Regions from separate parts of the Streptosporangium longisporum genome, predicted to be linked through region 4. Evidence: riboswitches for the same ligand, from Rfam matches in the RefSeq annotation. Region 4 holds a riboswitch; each other region holds the start of a gene.
What was found. A riboswitch is a leader RNA that binds a small molecule or an ion and turns the genes downstream of it on or off. The one in region 4 is predicted to bind cyclic di-AMP.
Positions count from the first base shown of each region.

Region 1: linked by a shared signal. The riboswitch ahead of ABD832_RS12430 (C40 family peptidase) and the one ahead of ABD832_RS17075 (coiled-coil domain-containing protein) in region 4 are both predicted to bind cyclic di-AMP.
Region 2: linked by a shared signal. The riboswitch ahead of ABD832_RS14130 (C40 family peptidase) and the one ahead of ABD832_RS17075 (coiled-coil domain-containing protein) in region 4 are both predicted to bind cyclic di-AMP.
Region 3: linked by a shared signal. The riboswitch ahead of ABD832_RS18165 (C40 family peptidase) and the one ahead of ABD832_RS17075 (coiled-coil domain-containing protein) in region 4 are both predicted to bind cyclic di-AMP.

Region 1 covers NZ_BAAAWD010000006.1:1,815,379-1,821,143, reverse strand. Annotated here, with positions in the region: gene ABD832_RS12440 (RDD family protein) at 137-1,285, opposite strand; gene ABD832_RS12435 (amino-acid N-acetyltransferase) at 1,502-2,164, opposite strand; cyclic di-AMP (ydaO/yuaA leader) riboswitch at 2,501-2,649, shown strand; gene ABD832_RS12430 (C40 family peptidase) at 2,656-3,705, shown strand; gene ABD832_RS12425 (helix-turn-helix domain-containing protein) at 3,810-4,010, opposite strand; gene lysX (bifunctional lysylphosphatidylglycerol synthetase/lysine--tRNA ligase LysX) at 4,953-5,765, opposite strand, start outside.
Region 2 covers NZ_BAAAWD010000007.1:265,170-270,934, forward strand. Annotated here, with positions in the region: gene ABD832_RS14120 (hypothetical protein) at 1-559, opposite strand, end outside; gene serA (phosphoglycerate dehydrogenase) at 786-2,375, shown strand; gene ABD832_RS14130 (C40 family peptidase) at 2,984-3,580, opposite strand; cyclic di-AMP (ydaO/yuaA leader) riboswitch at 3,568-3,799, opposite strand; gene ABD832_RS14135 (3-isopropylmalate dehydrogenase) at 3,941-4,987, shown strand; gene ABD832_RS14140 (branched-chain amino acid aminotransferase) at 5,162-5,765, shown strand, end outside.
Region 3 covers NZ_BAAAWD010000009.1:22,947-28,711, forward strand. Annotated here, with positions in the region: gene ABD832_RS18150 (hypothetical protein) at 1-180, shown strand, start outside; gene ABD832_RS18155 (C40 family peptidase) at 336-1,313, shown strand; gene ABD832_RS18160 (DUF1905 domain-containing protein) at 1,657-1,947, shown strand; cyclic di-AMP (ydaO/yuaA leader) riboswitch at 2,316-2,475, shown strand; gene ABD832_RS18165 (C40 family peptidase) at 2,609-3,151, shown strand; gene ABD832_RS18170 (hypothetical protein) at 3,231-4,184, shown strand; gene ABD832_RS18175 (M48 family metallopeptidase) at 4,181-5,458, shown strand; gene ABD832_RS18180 (glycosyltransferase family 4 protein) at 5,455-5,765, shown strand, end outside.
Region 4 covers NZ_BAAAWD010000007.1:915,480-921,244, reverse strand. Annotated here, with positions in the region: gene ABD832_RS17100 (ATP-binding SpoIIE family protein phosphatase) at 1-1,124, shown strand, start outside; gene ABD832_RS17095 (TIGR03086 family metal-binding protein) at 1,429-1,995, shown strand; gene ABD832_RS17090 (HD domain-containing protein) at 2,043-2,639, shown strand; gene ABD832_RS17085 (DeoR/GlpR family DNA-binding transcription regulator) at 2,725-3,525, shown strand; gene galT (galactose-1-phosphate uridylyltransferase) at 3,522-4,601, shown strand; cyclic di-AMP (ydaO/yuaA leader) riboswitch at 4,673-4,809, shown strand; gene ABD832_RS17075 (coiled-coil domain-containing protein) at 4,813-5,765, shown strand, end outside.

The sequences.
Region 1 (5,765 bases), on a different contig from region 4:
GGGCCGGGATCGCGGGGCCGGGATCGTGTCGCGTCGCGTCGCGTCGGCGACCGTGGTGTCGCGGGACGCGTACGAAGGCCCGCGCATGAAGAACGGGACCGGCGGTCGAACCGCCGGTCCCGTCTCTTCGGGGAAACTACTTGATCTTCACGACGACCGTGTCGGCCACCTTGTCGTGCAGAGCCTGGTGCAGGGGCTGGTCCCAGAGCAGCCACAGGACGTTCAGGAGGGAGAAGATGCGCACGATCCAGTTCAGGAACGGCACCCAGGACAGGAACTGCGGACCGAAGAACACGCCGGCACGCTTGAGCGCGACGGCGCTGCTGAGCCCGCCCGGCGGCACGACGTTGCCCACGGGCACGATCTTGATGCCCATGACCATCTTGCCGACGGTCTGCCCGCTCCTGGTCGTCATGAAGAACTCGTAGGCGAAGTACAACGCCGCTGCGAGCAGGGACGTGAGCAGGGTGGCGAGGAAGACGCCGCCTCCCGCGTCCAGGGTCCCGGTCGCGCTGTCGAAGCTGGGGGACGTGATGATGACGGCGGCCAGCACGGCGCTGATGATGAACGTCGGGATCCCCAGGATGATCCCGTCGATGAGCCGTGCCACCAGACGCTGCCACCACTCGGCGAGCGGCGCCGGAGCGCCGGGGACGCCGCCGTAGGGCTGTCCGTAGCCCTGCTGGCCGTACGCCGGTTGACCGTAGCCCTGCTGGCCGTAGTCCGGCTGCTGACCGTACCCGCCCTGCTGGCCGTAGCCCTGCTGCTGGCCGTAGTCGGGCTGCTGGCCGTACCCGGGCTGGGACGGCTGCTGCCCGTAGCCCTGCTGGCCGTAGCCGGGCTGCTGGCCGTAGTCCGGCTGCTGCCCGTAGCCACCGCTCGTGCCCTGCTGGCCGTACCCCGGCTGGCCGTAGCCACCCGTGCCGCCCTGCTGGCCGTAGCCCGGCTGCTCGGCGGAGGACTGGCCGTAGCCGGGCTGCTGGCCGTAGTCCGGCTGCTGCCCGTAGCCACCGCTCGTACCCTGCTGGCCGTAACCCGGCTGGCCGTAGCCACCCGTGCCGCCCTGCTGGCCGTAGCCCGGCTGCTCGGCGGAGGACTGGCCGTAGCCGGGCTGCTGGCCGTACCCGCCGGTCGCCCCCTGCTGGCCGTAACCCTGCTGCTGGCCGTACCCGCCGGTCGCGCCCTGCTGGCCGTAACCGGGCTGCTGCCCGTAGCCCTGCTGGCCGTAGCCCTGGGCCTGTCCAGGACCGGTGTTCGGCTGTGAGGCCTCCGACCGATATCCCACGACCGTTATGTCGGGGTCGAGTTCACCAGCGGCTCGACCCGCGTTGTGCTGTCCGTATTCCGGCTGCCCCGACGGTGTGCGATCGCGGTCGGGATCATCCTGTGGATACGGCGGCTGTCCGGTGCTCACCGCGTCACCTCACTTAGACTGCGCATGTGGCAGATGTCAGACTCACATGCTTGCTGCAGCACAAGGTATCGACATAGGCAACAACAGTCACCTTTCCGTTGTGTCAGCTCTAAAGTCACTCACGTCGGGCTCACGTGTCAGATGCAGCAGCATCCGCGTATTGCCCAGGGTGTTGGGCTTGACGTGCTCCAGATCCAGGAACTCCGCGACGCCCTCGTCGTAGGAGGCCAGAAGCTCGGCGTACACCTCCGGGGCGACGGGGGTGCCCTGGATCTCCCGGAACCCGTGCCGGGCGAAGAAGTCCACCTCGAAGGTCAGGCAGAAGACGCGGCGCAGGCCGAGCTCGACGGCGGTGCGCAGCAGCGCGGAGACGATGCGGTGGCCGATCCCCGCCCCCCGGCGGGCGGGGTCGACGGCGACGGTGCGGATCTCGGCCAGGTCCTCCCACAGGACGTGCAGCGCCCCGCAGCCGACCACCTCCCCGTGCTCGTCGGTGGCGACCCAGAACTCCTGGACGTCCTCGTACAGGGTGACGGTGGCCTTCTCCAGCAGGCGCGGTCCCGCGCCGCCGTAGGTGTCGACCAGGCGCCGGATGGCGCGGACGTCCGGGGTGCGGGCACGCCGGACGGTGACGCCGGCCGCCCCCGGCGGTCCGTCCCGCTCCGTGCCGGTACGGGGTTCACCACCGCTTCCGGCCTCGGCGGGGGCGCGCATCACCGGCGCCGGAGACTGTTCCGCAACCTGCTCCATGACCGATCAGCGTACGTCCTCGCCGTCCCCCAATTACGGCTCACCCCTAACTCGCGCACCACCCTCCTCTCGTGACCCTTGGTAGTCCCATTGCCACGCTGGGCATCGGACGCCGAAGTGTGGCGCATTTCATCTTCGGTACGCTCCCGGAGCTGGGAGGACCCCCTCGGGGCCCGACGACCCCCTGGGCAAAGGCCCCGTAAAGGCCTCAGTGATCATTTTGAGATGTGATCCGTCCGTGACATTTCAGTTGCGAAACCTCTACTGAATTCGAAGTTCTGGTTGAGCAGGAACCAGGGGTGGACTAATCTCCGTCCTCGATGTCAGAGATGTGAAAAGCCTGACCCGCCGAATCTCCCGCAGGGAGAACCGGGGACCCACCCGAGTCCCCCGGGGTGAATCCGAGTGCCACCGGCGCACCCGGTAGGGCTGCCCTCCGGCCCGAACCCGTCAGCTAACCCGGTAGGCGGCCGAGGAGAAGGAGTCCATTGGTGAAGCGCACGCGCGACCGCGGAGGAGACCAGGCGGGTGGCGACGCCCACCGTCCACGACGCGCGCCGCGAGGGCTCCGCCGCCGCATGGCGGTGATCGGCCTGGCGTTCGCCACCCTCACCCTGGGCACCCCGCTGGTCGCGGCCTCCGCCGACCCCGAGCCCAGCCTCAAGCAACTGGCCGCGCAGGCCGAGAAGCTGCACAACGAGATCGAGACGCTCGCCGAGCAGTACAACGGCGAGCGGGTCAAGCTCAAGCAGGCGCAGCGGGCCGCGGACAGCGCCAAGAAGACCCTGGCCACCAGCGAGTCCGAGCTGGCGGCGCGGCGGACCAAGGCCGCCCTGCTGGCACAGAGCAGCTACATGGCGGGCGGACTGAACGCAGGGCTCACCCTCACCCAGACGTCCGACCCCGACGACTTCCTCGACCAGGCCACCACCAGCTACGCCCTGCAGCAGCAGCAGAGCGAGGAGGTCGCCCAGGTGGGCCGGGCGATCGAGGCCGCCGAGCGGGCGCAGGCCGGCGCCAAGGCCAGGACCTCCGAGGTCAAGAAGCTGCTGACGGAGATCGGCGCCAAGCGCGCCAAGATCGAGCGACTGGTCGCGCGGGTGGAGAGCGACCTGTTCAGGGAGGTACGCGCCCAGGCCGTCGGCAACCGTGGCGCCCGGGTGAAGGTCGACGCGCCCATCGTGGGCAGCGGCAAGGGGGCCGAGGCCGCCCGCTGGGCGCTGACCCAGCAGCTCAAGCCGTACGTCTGGGGCGCCGAGGGTCCCAACTCCTTCGACTGCTCCGGGCTGGTCATGTGGGCCTACCAGAAGGTCGGGATCAGCCTGCCGCACTACACCGGCGACCAGTGGACCGCGGGCACGCGCGTCTCCCGGAGCGAGCTGCGCCCGGGTGACCTCGTCTTCTTCTACAGCGACCTGCACCACGTCGGGATCTACATCGGCGCGGGCCTGATGGTCCACGCCCCCCGGACCGGGGACGTCATCCACATCACCACGATCGACGACCGGCCCTTCGTGGGAGGCGTGCGCATCGCCGGCTGACCCCGGCACCCGCTCGACGCCGTCCCGCGCCCGCCCGGCGCGGGATCTGGCGTCGGCCGAGGACGGGCGGACGGAGCGGGCGGCTGAATTCGGGCGGCGGCAGGCTAGATCAGGCGGCGGCGGGCCGCCCAGGCCACGGCCTCGATCGCCGTGGCGACGCCGATGCGGTCGCAGATGCCCCTGAGCCTGCGCCTGACGGTCCGGCCGCTGATGTCGAGCCTGCGGCCCACCCTGTCGACGGTGACGCCCTTGGCGAGCTCAGCCAGCAGCACGAGGTCGTCGGCGCTGAGACCGATATCGCCCATGCCCAGGGGGCTGTCGCCATGGCGCGAATCCACTTCCGGATATGCCATCAAGAGTCACTCCCCCCACTCTGGAAACCGGGCCTAAGGCACCATGAATGAATACCGCCCGCCAGGAACGGTAAACGCCTTGTTCAAAGGTCGTCAAGTTCCGCCCTTCATGGCGTCGCCGCACTATTGACATAGCAGGCCATACGTGAAGTACTCATGATATGTCAGCGCCTTTGCGGTTAAGTCATGATCCGCCTCGGGCGTGGACCCGTAACCGTCCCCTGGCTGCGAGGACCCGCATCTTCGTAGAACAAGATTTTGCCGGATCGGCAGGCCCTGCGGCCCTCCGGACGCCGGGTCCGCGACGCGCGCGCCTCCCGTATTTTTCGGGAAATCGACCCCTGTTCCGCCGGTGCGGCGGTGGTCACGTCCCTCGGCACCTTGACGGCGTGACGTAAAAACCCGGAAATCGTGGGCCACTTCGGTTCTTTGCGGCATTTGCGGAGTTTCGCGCGGGGCCACTCGCACGCCGTAATATCGGGCGTGCGGAAAGGGAGTTTCTACACCATGCGGAAACTCCTCCGCACGGCACGAAGGGACGCGAGCACCGCCGTTTCCGGCGGCCGGGATCCCGCCCTTCCGCTCCCGGTCCCCGCGCACCGTACGGGCACGTCTCCGGCCCCGGGAAGGTGACCGCCGCCGCCGACGCGCGACGCCTGACCGGTGGGTACGCCGTCCGGGCCGTGTCGCCCCGTTCTGTGGGTCCGCGGGTGTCGTGGGTGCCGCGGGTGCCGTCCGGGAGGCCCGGGGCACGCTTTTGCCCGGACGCGGCACAGCGCCCGGGCGGGGGAATGATCGTGCTCCGTACGGCGGTACCGGACCCGGGCGTGGTCGGCCCGGTACACGCCGTACGGCGGGAACGTCGTTTCGCGTGGCCCGGGGGCCGCGCGTCGGTCAGGCCCGGCCCGCCGGCTTGACCAGGGGGAACAGGATGGTCTCGCGGATGTTCCTGCCGGTGAAGGCCATGATGAGACGGTCGATGCCCAGCCCCATGCCGCCGGTGGGCGGCATTCCGTATTCCAGGGCGGTGAGGAAGTCCTCGTCAAGCTGCATCGCCTCGACGTCGCCGCCCGCGGCGAGCAGGGACTGCTCGGTGAGGCGGCGGCGCTGCTCGATCGGGTCGTTCAGCTCCGAGTAGCCGGTGCCGAGCTCGGTGCCGAACCCGATCAGGTCCCACTTCTCGGTGAGGAGCGGGTTGTCGCGGTGGTTGCGGGCCAGCGGGGAGGTCTCCAGCGGGTAGTCCATGACGAACGTGGGCTGGATGAGCGTGTGCTCGACGAGAGCCTCGAAGATCTCCTGGACGAGCTTGCCCTGACCCCACGCGGCGTCCCAGTGGATCTCCCGCGCGTCCGCGAGGGCACGGACGCGCTCCAGCGGCGTCGCGGTCGTGACCTCCTCGCCCAGCGCCTCGGAGACCGACCCGTAGAGGGTGATCCGCGGCCACTTGGCCAGGCCCAGATCGATCTCCTGACCCTCGTGGACGACCACGGAGTGACCCAGCGCGGCCACCACCGCCTGCTGGATCATCCGCTGGGTCAGGTCCGCGATGTCGTTGTAGTCGAGATAGGTTCCGTACGCCTCGAGCATGGTGAACTCGGGGTTGTGGGTGGAGTCCGCGCCCTCGTTGCGGAAGTTGCGGTTGATCTCGAAGACCTTCTCGATCCCGCCGACCACGAGCCGCTTGAGGTAGAGCTCGATCGCGATGCG
Region 2 (5,765 bases), 650 kb from region 4:
GGGCCGCCGGGGGAGAGGTCTGCGGGTACGCCCCCGGGGAGGACGCGCCCTGCGGGTACGCGCCCGGCGCGGAGGGGGCCTGCGGGTACGGGCTCTGCGGGGCCGTCGGGGGAGCGCTCCGCGGAAGCGCGGGCGCGGAACGCGAGACCGTGGCCATCGCCCCGGTCGCGTACGCGGTGGGGGTCGCGCTCGACAGCGCGGGCGTGGGCCCGCTGCGCGTCGAGAGCAGGTAGCGCTGGAGGTCCTCGATCGGCACGGCCGCGGCGGCCGGACCGGCCGCGTCGATCACGATCTCCCGCACCCCGGTGACGCGCTGGATGTCGAGGACGGTGTCGGCGTCGCAGGCCGACAACGAGTGGCTGCCACGGTGCCGCGCGTAGGTGTCCGCCGAGGTGTATCCGAGCAGGACACGCTCACCCGCCTGGGTCGTGCCGAGCACGACGGAGCGGTCGGGTCGCACGGCGACCAGGAGTCCCCATTCCGCGAGCGCGGCCAGCAGCCGGTGCGGCTCGCCGTGCTGGGCGAGCACGGTGCCGAGAGCGGGGTTCCCGATGCTCATATGAGGAACGATAGGTAGTGGACCACGGCTTATCAGGGTAATCGCGAAGTTTTCTTGGGATCAATACCAACTTGAATTTTGCAGGCATGGGATGCGAGGACGGCGGGTAGCGCCCCCCGGTCACGGCCTACCCCGTCTCGGATCGCGGGACACTCGTGAACGCGTTCACAAGCGCCGATAGACTACGTGAGGTCCGTGCACCTCACCGCCTAGTAAGGATCTGCCTGTGAACAAGCCCGTCGTACTGGTCGCCGAGGAACTCTCCGAGGCCGGTCTCGCGGTTCTGGGCGCGGACTTCGAAGTCCGCCACACCGACGGCGCCGACCGCGCCCAGTTCCTGCCCGCCCTCGCCGACGTGGACGCCCTGATCGTGCGCAGCGCCACGCAGGTGGACGCCGAGGCGATCGCCGCCGCCCCCCGGCTGCGCGTGGTCGCCCGCGCCGGCGTCGGCCTGGACAACGTCGACGTGGAGTCGGCCACCAAGGCCGGCGTCATGGTCGTCAACGCGCCCACCTCCAACATCACCAGCGCCGCCGAGCACACCGTGGCCCTGATCCTCGCCTCCGCCCGCAACGTCGCCCAGGCCCACTCCGCGCTCAAGGGCGGCGAGTGGAAGCGCTCGAAGTACACCGGCGTGGAGCTGGACGAGAAGGTCGTCGCCATCCTCGGCCTCGGCAAGATCGGCCAGCTGGTCGCGCAGCGTCTCCAGCCGTTCGGCGTCGAGCTGATCGCCTACGACCCCTACCTGCAGCCGGCCCGCGCCGCGCAGATGGGCGTCCGCCTGGTCTCGCTGGAGGAGGCCCTGCGCGAGGCCGACTTCATCACCGTGCACCTGCCCAAGTCCAAGGAGACCATCGGCCTCATCGGCGAGCGGGAGCTGCACCAGGTCAAGCCGAACGTGCGCCTGATCAACGTCGCCCGCGGCGGGATCATCGACGAGAACGCGCTCTACTCCGCGATCAAGGAGGGCCGCGTCGCCGGTGCCGGCATCGACGTGTTCCCCAAGGAGCCGGTCACCGACAGCCCGCTCTTCGAGCTGGACCAGGTCGTGGTCACCCCGCACCTGGGCGCCTCGACCCACGAGGCCCAGGAGAAGGCCGGCACCCAGGTCGCGCGGAGCGTGAAGCTCGCCCTGGCCGGGGAGTTCGTGCCGGACGCGGTCAACGTCCAGGGCGGCGCCGTCGCCGAGGACGTCAAGCCGGGCCTGCCGCTGGCCGAGAAGCTCGGCCGGGTGTTCACCGCGCTCGCCGGTGAGGTCGCCACCAGGCTCGACGTCGAGGTGCGCGGCGAGATCGCCTCCCACGACGTCCGGGTGCTGGAGCTGGCCGCCCTCAAGGGCGTCTTCACCGACGTGGTCGAGGACTCGGTCACCTACGTCAACGCCCCGCTGCTGGCCAAGGACCGCGGGGTCACGGTCGAGCTGATCACCAGCTCCGAGAGCCCCGACTGGCGCAACGTGGTGACGGTCCGCGGCGTGCTCGCCGACGGCCGCGCGGTCTCGGTCTCCGGCACCCTGTCCGGGCCGAGGCAGATCACGAAGATCGTCGAGGTCAACGGCTACCAGATGGAGATCGAGCCGACCGACCACCTGTCGTTCTTCACCTACACCGACCGTCCCGGCATCGTCGGCGTGGTCGGCCGCATCCTGGGCGACCACTCGATCAACATCGCCTCGATGCAGGTGGCCCGGGACGTCAAGGGCGGCAAGGCCCTGATCGCGCTCACCGTCGACACCGCCATCCCGGCCGACGTGGTCGACCAGATCGGCGCGGAGATCGGCGCCGACAGCGGCCGCTCGGTCGACCTGACCGACTGACCGTCCCGGCCCGCCGCCCGGCCGCGTCCTGCCGCCTCCGGGAACGGCCGCGACGCGCCGCGGCCCGGCTCCGGACGGACCGTCCGGGGCCGGGCCGGCACCCGCCCACCGTCTCGACATGTGAGAAGTGTGTACGCGGGGCGAGACGACCCTTTCGTCACCGGGTAACCTGATGGAGATGCGCCGGGTGTTCTCGCACTCCGCACCCGCCGTGACGGGGCCTGACAGGGCAGGCCGGCGGCCCGCCACGGTGCCGTGGCGATCGCCGGCTCCGAGCCCTCCGCCCAGCGGTCCGTGACCCGGACCGCGGCATCGGGCCCGGTCCGAGTCCTGACCGGAGTCTCGGCCACCTTCACAGCTCACCCGCGATCGAGACGAGACTCACCATGTACGAGATGTACTCCTGGAACCGCCCGGACGAGAACGAGGACGAGGCGGCCGACGCGATCCAGACCGCCCTGGACCGCCGCGACAACGGTGGCGCGCCCACCCGCTGACCCCGCTGACCCCACCGGCCATCTGCCCGGTACGGCCGCGCGCCGGTCCGGGCCGGCCGGGGCGGACGGGGCGGACGGCTGCGCGAACGCTCGTGACGGGGCCGCAAAGGCTCACCCGTCGACGACGGATCCGGTCGCGCGCTCGATCCGCTCGGCCAGTTCGACCCCCTCGGGGTCGGGGCGCACCCCGCCGACGAAGGAGGCGCGCCGCCAGGAGGCGAGCCGCTCCTCCTTGACCACGTCCCCGCTCCGCGGGGCGTGCACCATGTACCCGGGCTTCGTGATCATTCCGACGTGCCCGAGACCCCGGAAGAAGACCAGGTCCCCGGGCCTGAGGTCCTTCCAGGGGATCTTCCTGGAGAACGCCCCGTACTGCTCGGAGGCGATGCGGGGCAACCTGATCCCGGCGGCCCCGTAGGCGCGGAGCATCAGCCCGGAGCAGTCGAAGCCGCCGCGGCCGGTGCCGCCCCACGCGTACGGCGTGCCGCGTTTGGACATGGCCCAGCTCAGGGCCTTCTGCCAGGCGGGACGCAAGGAGGCGGCGCGCAGGGCGCCCTTCAGGGCGGGCATGCCGAGCGCGGGAGGCGCGGGGGCGGGCAGGGGCGAGGCGGCCAGCGCGGTGGCCGGGGTCGCGAACACCGCGGTCCCGGCGACGAGGACGGACGCGACGCGCGAGGAGATCTTGCCGTACAGGGTCGTTCCTTCCATAGGGCCTGCCGGGTGAGCTGTCGGGCTCGGGCGTGGAGGCCGCCCTACGGCGCGCGGGCGCGCCGATTCGCCCCGAGGGATCCCGTCACGGGCGGCCGGGAACGCGCTCCCGTCGGGGAGCGGGGTTCCCGGGGCCCGGGACGATCCCGGAAAGAGTGGGTCCCCGGCTCCGTACGCATCGATAAGGGATGATCCGTACGAATTAGGCATCAACGTGAACGGTGAGGACCATAACGAAAGCTCACGAAACGGTCAACACAGGATAAAGACGGGCAAAGTGATCAAATGTCCCCGAGGGAAATTTCGTCCGAGGCGTGAGACCGGTGTTCAAGCACCGAGACGGCCCGGTAGGGTGGCCGCATGGATTCGCGTAACATCCGCCTGGCGGTCATCCCCGGGGACGGGATCGGGGTCGAGGTCGTCGCCGAAGGGCTGAAGGTCCTCGAAGCGGTCGGCACGAAGGTGGAGACCACCACCTACGATCTCGGCGCCAAGCGCTACCACGAGACCGGTGAGACGCTGCCCGACGTCGTCCTGGAGGAGCTGCGCGGATACGACGCGATCCTGCTCGGGGCGGTCGGCGACCCCAGCGTGCCCCCGGGCGTGCTGGAGCGCGACCTGCTGCTCAAGCTCCGCTTCCGGCTCGACCACTACGTGAACCTGCGGCCGGTCAAGCTCTTCCCCGGGGTGGAGACCCCGCTGGGCGGGGTCCGGCCGGAGGACATCGACATGATCGTCGTCCGCGAGGGCACCGAGGGCCCGTACGCCGGAGCCGGGGGCGTCATGCGCCACGGCACCCCGCACGAGATCGCCACCCAGGAGTCGCTGAACACCGCCTTCGGCGTCGAGCGCGTGGTGCGCTACGCCTTCGACAAGGCGCTGTCGCGTCCCCGCAGGAGGCTCACCCTGGTCCACAAGACCAACGTGCTCACCTACGCCGGTGACCTGTGGGCCCGCACCGTCGAGAGGGTCGGCCGGGAGTACCCGGACGTCCAGACCGACTACTGCCACGTCGACGCGGCCTCGATGTTCTTCGTCAACCAGCCCGGGCGCTTCGACGTGATCGTCACCGACAACCTCTTCGGTGACATCCTCACCGACATCGGCGCGGCGATCGCCGGTGGCATCGGCCTGGCGGCCAGCGGCAACGTCAACCCCGACCGCACCGCGCCGAGCATGTTCGAGCCGGTCCACGGCAGCGCCCCCGACATCGCGGGCCAGGGCAAGGCCGACCCGACCGCCACGATCCTGTCGGTCGCCATGCTCCTGGACCACCTGGGCCTGGACTCCGAGGCCGCCCGGGTCGAGCAGGCCGTCGCCGACGACCTGGTCGAGCGGGCGACCGGCCGGGCCGGCCGGACCACCCGCGAGATCGGCGACGACATCACCGCCCGAGTAGCCGGCTGAGGAAGCCGCCCACCTCGACCCAGACGCGCCTGGCGGCTCACCGAGCCGCCGGGCGCGTTTTGGTTTTTCCGCCCCGCTGACGGTTTTCGCTATCGATGCAGTAGTTTCCCGTTACCCGGTCCAACGCAGAATGGACGCAAGGGTAAGCCAGACACCAAGAGAAGGATCCGCGTCATGACCACCGCTCAGAAGCTCAGCTTCGACGTGCAGCTCTCCGACCACGCTCGCACCACGGACGAGCGTGAGCAGGTAATGGCGAGCCCGGGGTTCGGCCAGGTCTTCACCGATCACATGGTCTCCATCGACTACACCGAGGGGGAGGGCTGGCACGACGCCCGGCTCACCCCGTACGGGCCGCTCGTCCTCGACCCGGCGACCTCGGTCTTCCACTACGGGCAGGAGCTCTTCGAGGGTCTCAAGGCCTACCGCCAGGAGAACGGCGCCATCGTGACCTTCCGGCCGGAGGCCAACGCCGCCCGGTTCAACGCCTCGGCGCTGCGGATGGCCATGCCCGAGCTGCCCGAGGAGACGTTCGTCGAGTCGCTGGAGCTGCTCGTCCAGACCGACCGCGACTGGGTCCCCACCACCCCGGGGCACAGCCTCTACCTTCGTCCCTTCATGATCGCCACGCAGCCAGCGCTCGGTGTCAACTACCCCTCCAGGACCTACCGGTACATGGTCATCGCCGGACCGGCCGCGGCCTACTTCGGCGGGGGCAAGGCCGTCTCGGTCTGGCTCTCCACCGAGTACACCCGCGCAGCCCCCGGCGGCACCGGGG
Region 3 (5,765 bases), on a different contig from region 4:
TACCGCGGCAAGGCCGGGGTGGGCGGTGACCGGAGCGTGCTGGTCAGGAAGGGCAGCGCGGTCCTGATCTACCAGTGGGCCGGGGAGTACTCCAAGCCCGCCGCGGGCGACTGGACCGTCCAGCTGCGCGACGCCAGGAGGATGACCGCCAAGGTCTGCGCCGTCGCCGTCTGCCGGTAGCGGGGGGCCGCTGCCCGGCGGACATGACCTGCGGCGGAAGGAACGGCTACCCGTTTGGGGCAAACCCGGCGAAAAGGTGAGCCAATCATTACTTCTTCTGTACTATTCGCCGCAGGTCTGTGTATCTGGGAGGCGTTGACGTGGCCGTGGCGGGCATGCCGGTTGGACTGAGTCGGATACCGGTGGCGGCCGGTCTCGCCCTCGCGCTGCTGATGGTGCCGGTGAGCGGAGCGGTCGCGGAGCCCAAGCCCACCCTCGCCCAGGCCAGGAAGAAGCTGGCCAAGCTCAACGAGCAGGCCGACCAGGTCGTGGAGAAGTACAACCAGGCCGCGGAGAAGTGGAAGCGGGCCAGGAAGAAGTACCGGACGCTCAACGGCGACCTGGCCCGCCAGAGCGAGCGGGTCGCCGGGTTGCGCGAGGAACTCGTCTCGATGGCCGTCAGCAGCTACCAGTCCGGCGCGCTCACCGGCTGGGAGAGCATGGTCGTCCAGCCCGACCCCGCGGCGCTGCTCAGCGGCTTGGCCGCCGCCGACCAGATGGCCGCCTCCCGGGCCCGCTCCCTCACCGCCTTCGGCCAGGCCACCAAGGAGCTGCGGACCAACCGGGACAAGGCCAAGGAGGTGCTGGCCGAGGCCGACGAGACCCGCGACGAGCTCGCCGAGGAGAAGGCCAAGGCCGACAGGATGGTCAAGGTCCAGACCAAGCTCCTGCGCGAGCTCGGCGCCTTCCGCCAGGGCGACCCCGACAGCGCCGGGATCCAGTACAACGGCGCCGCCTCGGGCAACGCCCGCGCCGCCCTGCAGTTCGCCTTCGCCCAGGTGGGCAAGCCCTACCAGTACGGCGGCACCGGCCCCGGCGGCTGGGACTGCTCGGGCCTGGTGCAGGCCTCCTGGCGGACCGGCGGGGTCAGCATCCCCCGGACGACCTGGCAGCAGTGGAGCTGGGGCGCGAGCCGCAAGGTCTCGCTGAACGACCTGCAGCCGGGGGACCTCATCTTCAGCGAGGGCCTGGGGCACGTCAGCATGTACGCGGGTGACGGCAAGATCGTGCACGCCCCACAGACCGGCGACGTGGTCAAGGTCGTCCCGCTGTCGGCCTACGGCCGCCGTCTCGTCGGGGCCGTCCGCCCCTGAGGGGCCGGGTGCTCCTGAGGGCCCGGGTACTCCGGTCCGTGTGCTCCCGAGGGGCCGGGTCTCCTGAGGGCGGATCGTGTGCCCCTGAGGGGCCGTGCGCCTCTGAGGGCCCGTTCGCCTCGGAGGCGGCCCGTGTGGCCGGAGCCGCCTCTCCGGAGGGTCCCGGTCCGCAAGGACGGCTCGGCCCCCGGAGGACCCGTCCACCGGCGCCCGTGGGGTCCGTGAAAACGTCTCGCGGGCGGGCGACGATTCCGCGCGCTCGCGGGAGTCGTCTCTCCGGACGGACCATCGGCCTCCTCCGGCCCCCGGAGGCGTGCCGCGACACAGGATCAGGGAGACGACGATGCCCACCCCCGCGACCCCGCAGCCGCTCGACCACACCTTCACCGCCCCCATCGAGAAGGACGGCGCCTTCGCCACCTTCGTGACCGTGCCGGGCTCGGCCGAGCTCCTCGGCACGAGGCGGGCCGTGAAGGTCACCGGGACGGTCGACGGTCACCCGTTCGCCGCCACGCTCATGCCCTCGGGCACCGGCCCGCACTGGCTGCCGCTGCGGGCGGAGCTGTGCAGGCTCATCGGCAAGCACGAGGCCGGGGCCGAGGTGACGTTCCACCTCGAGCGGCGGCTGAGCTGAACCGTCCCCCCGCGGGCCCGGGACGCCGCTCACGGCGACCCGGGCCCGCGCCGTCCCCCGTGCTCACCGCGAGGGCCGGGACAATGTGACGAAGATAACAAAAGCCGTGATTTCCCGGGCTTACAGGGCGGTGTGACGAGAGTCATATCTCGATCGCATAAATAGGCATCACGCAGCGGTAACGGGAGGATCAAGAAGCCCTCTCGATCCTCCGTTTCTGGGAACCCTTTGCCGAAACGTGGCGATCGGAGTAACTTCTGGCTGCGCGACGTGCAAGCCATGCCGCCGCGGTGAACGACGGTCTCCGGGCCGTCTTCGTCCATAGAAATCCAGCCGGCCGCCGCGCCCCCGCAAGGGGCGGACGTCACCGTGGCGGCCCGCCGAATCCGTGCAGCCAGGAGGCATGGAACCGGGGACCCAAAAGGCCCGACACACCGTGGCCAGGGGTGAATCGGCACATTTGTGCCGTAGGGCATCTTCCAAGCCCGAATCCGTCAGCTAACCCGGTAGGCATCAGTGGAAGCACCAAGGAGAAATCCTGTCTACCACCCCGTATAACCCCCGTTTGTCACGCTTTTTCCGCCTTTCTCTAGGCGGCGTCGCCCTCACGTTGACCGCCTCAGCCGGAGCGGTCACCCTGGGACCCACGGCGGCGCAGGCGATGACGGACAATCCCCCTGAGATCCTGGTCAGCAGCGCGACCGGCGTCTCCGAGCAGAGCGAGAGCACGGAGACCGGGCGGGCCACGACGAAGGGCACGGTCAAGGCCAGGACCAAGGGCAAGACCGCCACGAAGTCCAAGGCCAAGGCCAAGACCACGATGAGCAGGGCGGCACTGCAGAAGGTCCGGGCCGTCAAGGCCGTCGCGGCGGCCAAGAAGCAGATCGGCGATCCGTACCGGTGGGGAGCCTCCGGTCCCGGAGCCTTCGACTGCTCGGGGCTCGTCCGCTACGCCTGGCGCACGGCCGGTGTGTCCCTTCCCAGGATCACGCACAGCCAGTACAGGTCGCTCAAGAAGAAGGTCCCGTGGAGCAAGCTGCTCCCCGGTGACCTGCTGTTCTTCAGCGGAAAGGGCCACGTCGGCATGTACGTCGGCAAGGGCAGGATGGTCCACTCGCCGAGCAGCGGCAAGTCCGTCCGGATCGTGAAGCTGAAGGGGCACTACCGGTCCTCCTTCGCGGGAGCGGCCCGGCCCGGGGTCTGAACCCGAACAGTGACAGCGGTCCCGTCCCCGCACCGCGGCGACGGGACCGCTGCTGTCCGGTCGGCTACCATCGGCTCACATGTCCGTCCCGAACGGGTCCCACCCGGGCGGATCCGTCCCGCGAGACCGCCGCGCGGTGCTCGCCGGGATGCTGGCGCTGCTGAGCGCCGGCCCGCTCACCGGGGCCGGACCCCTCCCGGCCGGCCGGTACGGCCCTTTCGGCGCCCCGGAACCCCTCGGCACCCTCGCCGGCCGCCGCGCTCCCGCCGTCCCCGCCGTCCCCGGTGATTCCCGCGCTCCCGGTGTCTCTGACATCCCCGGTGTCCCCGATGCCCCTGACGTCCCCGTCGGCCTCTGGCCCGACGGTGCGACCGTCGTGCGGGGCCGGCACTCCGTGGTGGTCGGTCACCGCGTGCCGCACGCCGCCCTGCGGGACCTGGCCGCCACGGCCGACCGGGCCCGGCGCACCGTCGCGGAGATCTGGGGACCGGTCCGCGCGCTGGTCCTCCACCCCGCCACCGACGCCGAGGCCGCCGCCCTCGCCGGGGCGGGAAGCACCCACGGTCTGGCCGCGCTGGCCACCGCGGACCGGGTGATCGTCCTGCCGTCCGGCTACGCCCGGCTCACCGCGACCGGCAGGGACGTGGTGATCACGCACGAGCTCACCCACGTGGCCACCGGCGCCACCCGCGGCGGCCGGGTGCCGATGTGGCTCTCGGAGGGCTTCGCGGACTACGCCGGGTACCGCGACGCCGGGATCGCCGTGCGGACGGTCGCCGCCGAGCTGGCCGCGGAGGTGCGCGCCGGGACCCTGCCCGCCCGCCTTCCCGTACCGGCCGATTTCGCCCCGGGCGCCCCGAGGCTCGCGCAGGCCTACGAGGAGGCGTGGCTCGCCTGCCGCCTCGTCGCGGAGCGCTTCGGGGAGAAGGCGTTGGTGAGGCTCTACGGTAGCGATGTCGGGAGCACGCTCGGCCTGTCGGCGGCCGAGTTCACCCGGGCCTGGCGCGAGTACCTCCGGAGGGAACTGCGATGACGCTGAGCACGACGGACGCGCCCTCGGGCACGCGGTCGGCGGGGTGGGCGCTGGCCGTCCTGGGCGCGATCACCCTGGCGGTCGTGGCGTTCACCACGCCCTGGCGGGCCCTGCCCGCAGCGGCGCCCGAGATCGCCCCCTCCCCGGAGCGGGACTTCACCGCCGAGCAGATCGCCCGCTCCCAGGCGTTCGACGCGCTGGTCAGCGTTCCGGCGTACCTGTCGCTGGGCCTGACGCTGGTGGTGGCCGGGGTGCTGGTGGCCACGCCGCTGGGCGCCCGGCTGGCCGACCGGCTGCGGGGCCCCTGGTGGCTGCGCGTGCTGCTCGGCGTGCTGCTGATCTCGGCCGCGGTGGCGGCCCTGCGCTGGCCGCTGGGGATGTGGTCGGAGACCTACCTGCGCGAGTACGGGCTGTCCACCCAGCAGTGGCCAGCGTGGTCGGCCGACCGGGTCAAGAGCGCGGGCGTCGGCACGGCACTGACCGCGATCATGGTCCTGGCGGTGGTCGCGCTGGCGCGGCGCTACCGGCGCTGGTGGATCCCGGCCTCGGCCGGGGTGTTCGCGCTGACGCTGGGCGCGTCCTTCGCCTACCCGGTGCTCATCGAGCCGATCTTCAACGACTTCAGGCCGATGGAGGCCGGGACGCTGCGCGACGACCTGCTCGCCATGGCCGCCAGGGACGGCGTGCCCGTGGAGGACGTGCTCGTCGCCGACGCCTCCCGGCGGACCACCGCGCTCAACGCCTACGTCTCCGGCTTCGGCGCCACCCGCAGGATCGTCGTCTACGACACGCTGCTGCGGGCCCCCGCCGACGAGGTCGAGCTGGTGGTCGCGCACGAGCTGGGCCACGCCGACGCGGGCGACGTGCTCTGGGGAACGCTCGTCGGCGGCCTGGGCGCGGCCTGCGGGGCGTGCCTGCTGTACGCGGTGGCCTCGGCGCCGGGCCTGCGGCGGCGGGCCGGGGTGCCCGCCCTCGGCGACCCGCGGGCCACGGGCCTGATCATGGGGCTGGTCAGCCTGGCCACGGTCCTGTCGGGACCGGCCCAGAACGTGGTGAGCAGGCACGTCGAGGCCCGCGCCGACGTGCACGCGCTGGACCTGACCCGCGACCCGGCGACGTTCGTCGCCATGCAGCGGCGCCTGGCCGCCACCAACGTCTCGGACCTGTCGCCCGACCCCCTCGAGCACCTGCTCTACGCCTCGCACCCCGCGGCGCCGCAGCGCATCGCCGCGGCCCGCTCCTGGGCCCGGCTGAACGGTCTGCCCGAGCCGTGAGCCGGACCCTGGTCGTCACCAACGACTTCCCGCCCCGCGCGGGAGGGATCCAGTCCTTCGTGCACGGCCTCGTGGCCCGCCGCCCGCCCGGCTCGGTCGTCGTGTACGCCCCGGCCTGGCCCGGCGGTGACGCCTTCGACCGGCGCCGGCCGTACCCGGTGGTGCGGCACCCGGGGTCGCTGATGCTGCCCTCGCCCGCGGTGGCCCGCCGGGCCGCAGCCCTGGTCGCCCGGTTCGGCTGCGACACCGTGGTCTTCGGGGCCGCGGCGCCGCTGGGCCTGCTCGCGCCGAGGATGCGCGAGGCCGG
Region 4 (5,765 bases):
CCAGGACCGCGGTCTGCCTCGACAACGCCAGGCTCTACAACCGGGAGCGGCGTACCGCGCTGACCCTGCAGAGCAGCCTGCTGCCGGTCGACCTCTCCCAGCCGCTGGGCCTGACGATCGCCTCGCGCTACCTGCCCGCCAGCGACCTGGTCGGCGTGGGCGGCGACTGGTACGACGTGATCCCGCTGCCCGGCTGCCGGGTCGCCCTGGTCGTCGGCGACGTGATGGGGCACGGCATCAGGGCCGCGGCCACCATGGGCCAGCTCCGCACGGCCGCGCGTACCCTGGCCAGCCTGGACCTGAGCCCGGCCGACGTACTGTTCCGGCTCAACCTGATGAGCCAGGACCTGGACGCCAGCCAGATCGCCACCTGCGTGTACGCCACCTACGACCCGGTCACCCGGCGCTGCGCCATGGCCTGCGCCGGGCACGTCCCGCCGATCCTGGTGCGGCCAGGCGGCGAGACCGAGCTGCTGGAGCTGCCCCCCGGTCTCCCCCTGGGCATCGGCAACGAACCGGCCGAGATGCGGGAGTTCACGCTCCCCGACGGCACGGTGCTCGCCTTCTACACCGACGGCCTGGTGGAGAGCCGCGAGCGGGACATCGAGGAGGGCATCAGCGCCCTGCGCGGGCTGCTGGCCAGCCAGAACCACGACCTGGAAGAGGTCTGCAACCTCACGATCAGCGCCCAGCGGCCGGGACACGAGCGCGACGACATCGCGCTGCTGCTGGCCAGGGTCTCGGAGCTGACCGAGAAGGAGTTCGTCGAGGTGTCGATGCCGGCCGACCGGCGCTCGGCCTCGCAGGCCCGGCGCTTCGTACGGACCACGCTGGAGGACTGGGGCCTCTCCTCGCTCTGCGACAACACCGAGCTCATGGTCAGCGAGCTGGTGGCCAACGCGGTCGAGCACGGTCAGGGCGAGGTCGAGCTGCGGCTGCTGCGCGGGCCCACCCTGGTCTGCGAGGTGTCCGACACCTCCTCGTCCGTACCGGTGATGCGGGAGGCGTCCACCACCAGCGACACCGGGCGCGGCCTGCACCTGATCAACTGGCTCGCGCACCGCTGGGGCTCCCGCCTCACCGCGAAGGGCAAGATCGTCTGGATCGAGCAGCGGCTGCCCTGACCCGTCCGCGCGAAGCTCCGCGGACTCGGAAAGCTCGAAGCGGTCCCCGGCCGGGACGATCCCGGCCGGGTGCCGTGGCGTCCGGGGCCGTGCCCACCGGTGACCCGCGATGCCCCCGGTGCCCACCGGTGACCCCGGGTGACTCGGGAGGGCCGCCCGGTGCTCGCCGGCACGTGCCGGCGAGCACCGGTCCACGCGGTACCGGGGCCGTGCCGGTCATGCCCGTTGACGCGGATGACTACTGGCGGCCCAGAGGTTACGGTCAGGGGAAGGGCACGGCGCGGCCGGGAGGACATCGGGAGGCATGATGACCATCGACGTACCCGAGGCCTACGGTCGCGCGCTGGACGCCTTCGGCGCGCTCGTCCACCGGATCGCTCCCGGCCAGTGGGAGACCCCCACGCCCTGCGTCGACTGGGACGTGCGGGCGCTGGTCAACCACGTGGTCGGCGAGAGCCTGTGGGCTCCGGAGCTGCTGGCCGGGCGGACCTCCGCCGAGGTCGGCGACGCCTTCGACGGCGACCTGCTCGGCGACGACCCCATCAAGGCGTTCGACACCTCGGCCGTGGCCGCCGTCCAGGCGGTGACCGCCCGCGGCGCCCTGGAGGGCGTCGTGCGCCTGCCGTTCGGCGACGTGCCCGGCCGCGAGTACGTCACCGAGCTGTTCGCCGACGCCCTCATCCACACCTGGGACCTGGCCCGCGCCATCGGTGCCGACGAGCGCCTCGACCCGGAGCTGGTCGAGGCCTGCGCCGCCTGGTTCGCCGCCGCCGAGCCCGGCCGGGAGCAGGAGACGGCCCCCGGGGAGTCCCGGTCGCCCGCCGAGGACGCCCAGGCCCGGCTGCTGGCCTCCTGGGGCCGTGACGCCTGACCTGCCCGGGCCGGGCTCCCGGTCCGGCCGCCTCTAGGCTCCCTGGCATGAGCGAGAAGCTGATGACCCGCTGGCGGTCGCTGGCCGGCCCCGGGGCCGAACGGCTCGGCCGCGAACTGATCGCCCGCTACGACGAGCCGCACCGCAGGTACCACACGACCGCCCACCTGGAGGCGGTCCTGGCCGGGGTCGACGCCCTGGCCGGTCACGCCGAGCACCCCGACCTGGTACGGATGGCGGCCTGGTTCCACGACGCCGTCTACGACCCCCGCAACGCCGACAACGAGGAGCGCAGCGCCCGGCTGGCCGAGCGCGCGCTGCCGGAGGCGGGCCTGTCCCCCGAGGCGGTGGCCACGGTCGCCCGGCTGGTCAGGCTGACCGTCACGCACGACCCCACGCCGGACGACACCGACGGGGCCGTGCTCTGCGACGCCGACCTGGCGATCCTGGGCGCGCCCGAGGAGGTCTACGCCGCCTACGCCGCGGCCGTGCGCGAGGAGTACGCCTTCGTGCCCGAGGAGGCGTTCAGGGCCGGGCGGGCCGCGGTGCTGCGCTCGCTGCTCGACCTCCCGGCGATCTTCCGCGTCGAGGGGCCGGAGGCTGCGGCGCGGGCCAACATCGAGGCGGAGCTCGAGCGGTTGTGAGCGGGCGGTTCACCATGTTCCAACAGCGCCTCTCGAGCCTCGGCGTGGTAATTTGGTGGAATCTGGTGAATTAAGGGGAGTGACGATGCTCGCCCAGCAGCGGCAGCAGGCGATCCTGGAAAGGGTCCGCAGCAGCGGCGGTGTCAGGGTCGCCGACCTGGTCCGCGATCTCGGCGTCTCCGACATGACGATCAGGCGCGACCTGGAGGTGCTCGCCGAGCGGGGGCTGGTGGAGAAGGTCCACGGCGGCGCCACCGTGGCCGGGCCGGGCTCGACCGAGGAGCCGGGCTTCACCGCCAAGTCCGTGCGCCAGCAGGCCGAGAAGGAGACGATTGCCCGCACCGCCGCCGGGCTCGTCCGTCCCGCCACCGCCATCGCGCTCTCCGCGGGCACCACGACCTGGACGCTCGCCCACCACGTGGTCGACGTGCCCGAGCTGACCGTGATCACCAACTCGATCCGGATCGCCGACGTCTTCCACCGCTCCCCCAGGGCCGACCGCACGGTCGTGCTGACCGGCGGGGTCCGTACCCCCTCCGACGCGCTGGTCGGCCCGGTCGCGGTCGCGGCGGTCCGCGGCCTGCACGTCGACACCCTCTTCCTCGGCGTGCACGGGATGAGCGTCCGCGCCGGGTTCACCACGCCCAACCTGCTGGAGGCGGAGACCGACCGGGAGCTGGTCGCCTCCGCGCGCCGCCTGGTGGTGACCGCCGACCACACCAAGTGGGGAACGGTCGGCATCAGCACGATCGCCGAGCTGTCCCAGGCGCACATCGTGATCACCGACTCCGGCCTGTCCGGCGAGGCACGCGAGGAGCTCGCCGCCTCGGTCGGCGAGCTGATCATCACAGAACCGCAGCAGGAGAGCGAGACCGCCACCCGATGAAACGCACCGCCACCCACCTGGCCGACGGCCGGGAGCTTTTCTATTTCGACCGGCGCGACGATGCGGACAGGGGTGCGGCCGACCTGCGCGACCTGCCGCCCCGGCCCGCCGCCTCCGAGCTGCGCTACGACCCGCTGACCGAGGAGTGGATCGCGGTGGCCGGCCACCGGCAGGGCCGTACCTTCCTGCCCCCGGCCAGCGAGTGCCCGCTCTGCCCGTCCGGTCCCGGCAACCTCACCGAGGTCCCCTCCCCCGACTACGACGTGGTGGTCTTCGAGAACCGCTTCCCCTCGTTCTCGGCCCAGCCGGGCGAGTACCCGCAGCCGGGCGGGCTGAGCGAGGTCCGGCCCGGGATCGGCCGCTGCGAGGTGGTCTGCTTCACCTCCGACCACGACTCCTCGTTCTCCCGCCTGTCGTCCGAGCAGGTCGAGCTGGTCATGGAGGCCTGGATCGACCGTACGGCCGAGCTGTCGTCGCTGCCGGGGGTGGAGCAGGTGTTCTGCTTCGAGAACCGCGGCTCGGAGATCGGCATCACCCTGGCCCACCCGCACGGGCAGATCTACGCCTACCCGTACGTGACCCCGCGCACCAGGCTGAACCTCGCGGCGGCCGGCCGCTACCGGGACCGTACCGGGGGCGATCTGTTCGCCGATGTCCTCGCCTCCGAGCGGGAGGCCGGGGTGCGGGTGGTGGCCTCCAACGAGCACTGGACGGCGTTCGTCCCGGCCGCCGCGCGCTGGCCGGTCGAGGTCCACCTCTACCCGCACCGGAGGGTCCCCGACCTGATCGGCCTGGAGGCGGCCGAGCGGGCGGCGTTCGGACCGCTCTACACCGACGTGCTGCGCCGTCTCGACGGGCTCTTCGACATGCCGATGCCCTACATCGCGGCCTGGCACCAGGCACCGGTCAACACCGGCCGCGACCTGGCGTACGCGCACCTGGAGCTGTTCAGCATCCGCCGCGCGCCGAACAAGCTGAAGTACCTCGCGGGATCGGAATCGGCCATGGGGGCCTTCGTGAACGACGTGCTGCCCGAGGAGACAGCACATCTACTGCGCTCCATTGTCACGAGCTGATCACCGATAGGTCTCGTTTGAGGTCGCGTGACCTGGGGTTTACCACTACTATCCTTCCCACATCGGCTGTAGCAGCCGATATGCCTAATCCCAGGCGCCTCGCCCGGGAGCCGGGGAACCACCGCACCTGGGGTGAAACCACTTCGGTGGAAGGGCATCCTCCAGCCCGAACCCGTCAGCTAACCCGGTAGGCGGAAGGAGAGGAGAGTTCGTGGCGGCCCCGTCCCCCACGTTCCGTCGCCATGCCGCTCTGGCCCTCTGCGTGGGCTCGATCGCCGCGTTCACCCTCGGCGCTCCCACCGCGGGAAGCGCCGACCCCAAGCCGACCGAGGCCGAGCTCCGCGCCGACCTGGTCAAGCTCAACAAGAAGATCGACGCGCTGATCGAGACCTACGCGGCCAAGCGCGAGTCCCTCAACAAGGCGGAGAAGGCCGAGGCCGTGGCCAAGCAGAACCTGCGCAGGGCCGAGGAGGTCTACGCCGAGAACGAGAAGCAGGTCGACTCCATCGTCCAGCTCCACTACCAGAGCAGCATCGGCGGCCTGCCCGCCCTGCTGTTCGCCGACGACATCGGCAGCGCGGCGGTGATGGAGCAGCTCACCGCCGAGCAGAGCGCCCACCTGCAGGGGTTCGCCCAGAGCGTGGAGCGCAGGAAGAGGTCCGCCGAGACCGCCGCCCGCCTCACCGACGACATCGTCGAGGAGGCCAAGGAGGTCCAGGAGCGGCGCGAGGAGGCCGAGGACCTGATCGAGGAGATCAAGGACAAGCTCGACAAGCTGGTCCCCACCGGTTCGGGCCGCCGCTCCGACGGCAGCTGGGCCCCGCAGCTGCCCACCGGCGCCGACAACATCACCGACCGGACCCGGATCATGCGCGAGGCGATCAAGAGGCGCTTCGACCTGCCGTACTCGGTCGGCTGCTACCGGGCCGCGAACGACGGCGGCGAGCACCCGCTGGGCCGCGCCTGCGACTTCATGATGAGCGTCGGCGGCTCGATGCCCACGGCCGCCAACCTCAGGCTCGGTGACGAGATCTCCGCCTGGGCCATCAAGAACAAGGCCAGGCTCGGGGTGAAGTACGTGATCTGGCGCCAGCGCATCAACCACGGCTCCGGCTGGAGAACCATGTCCAACCGCGGCGGCGTCACCGCCAACCACTTCGACCA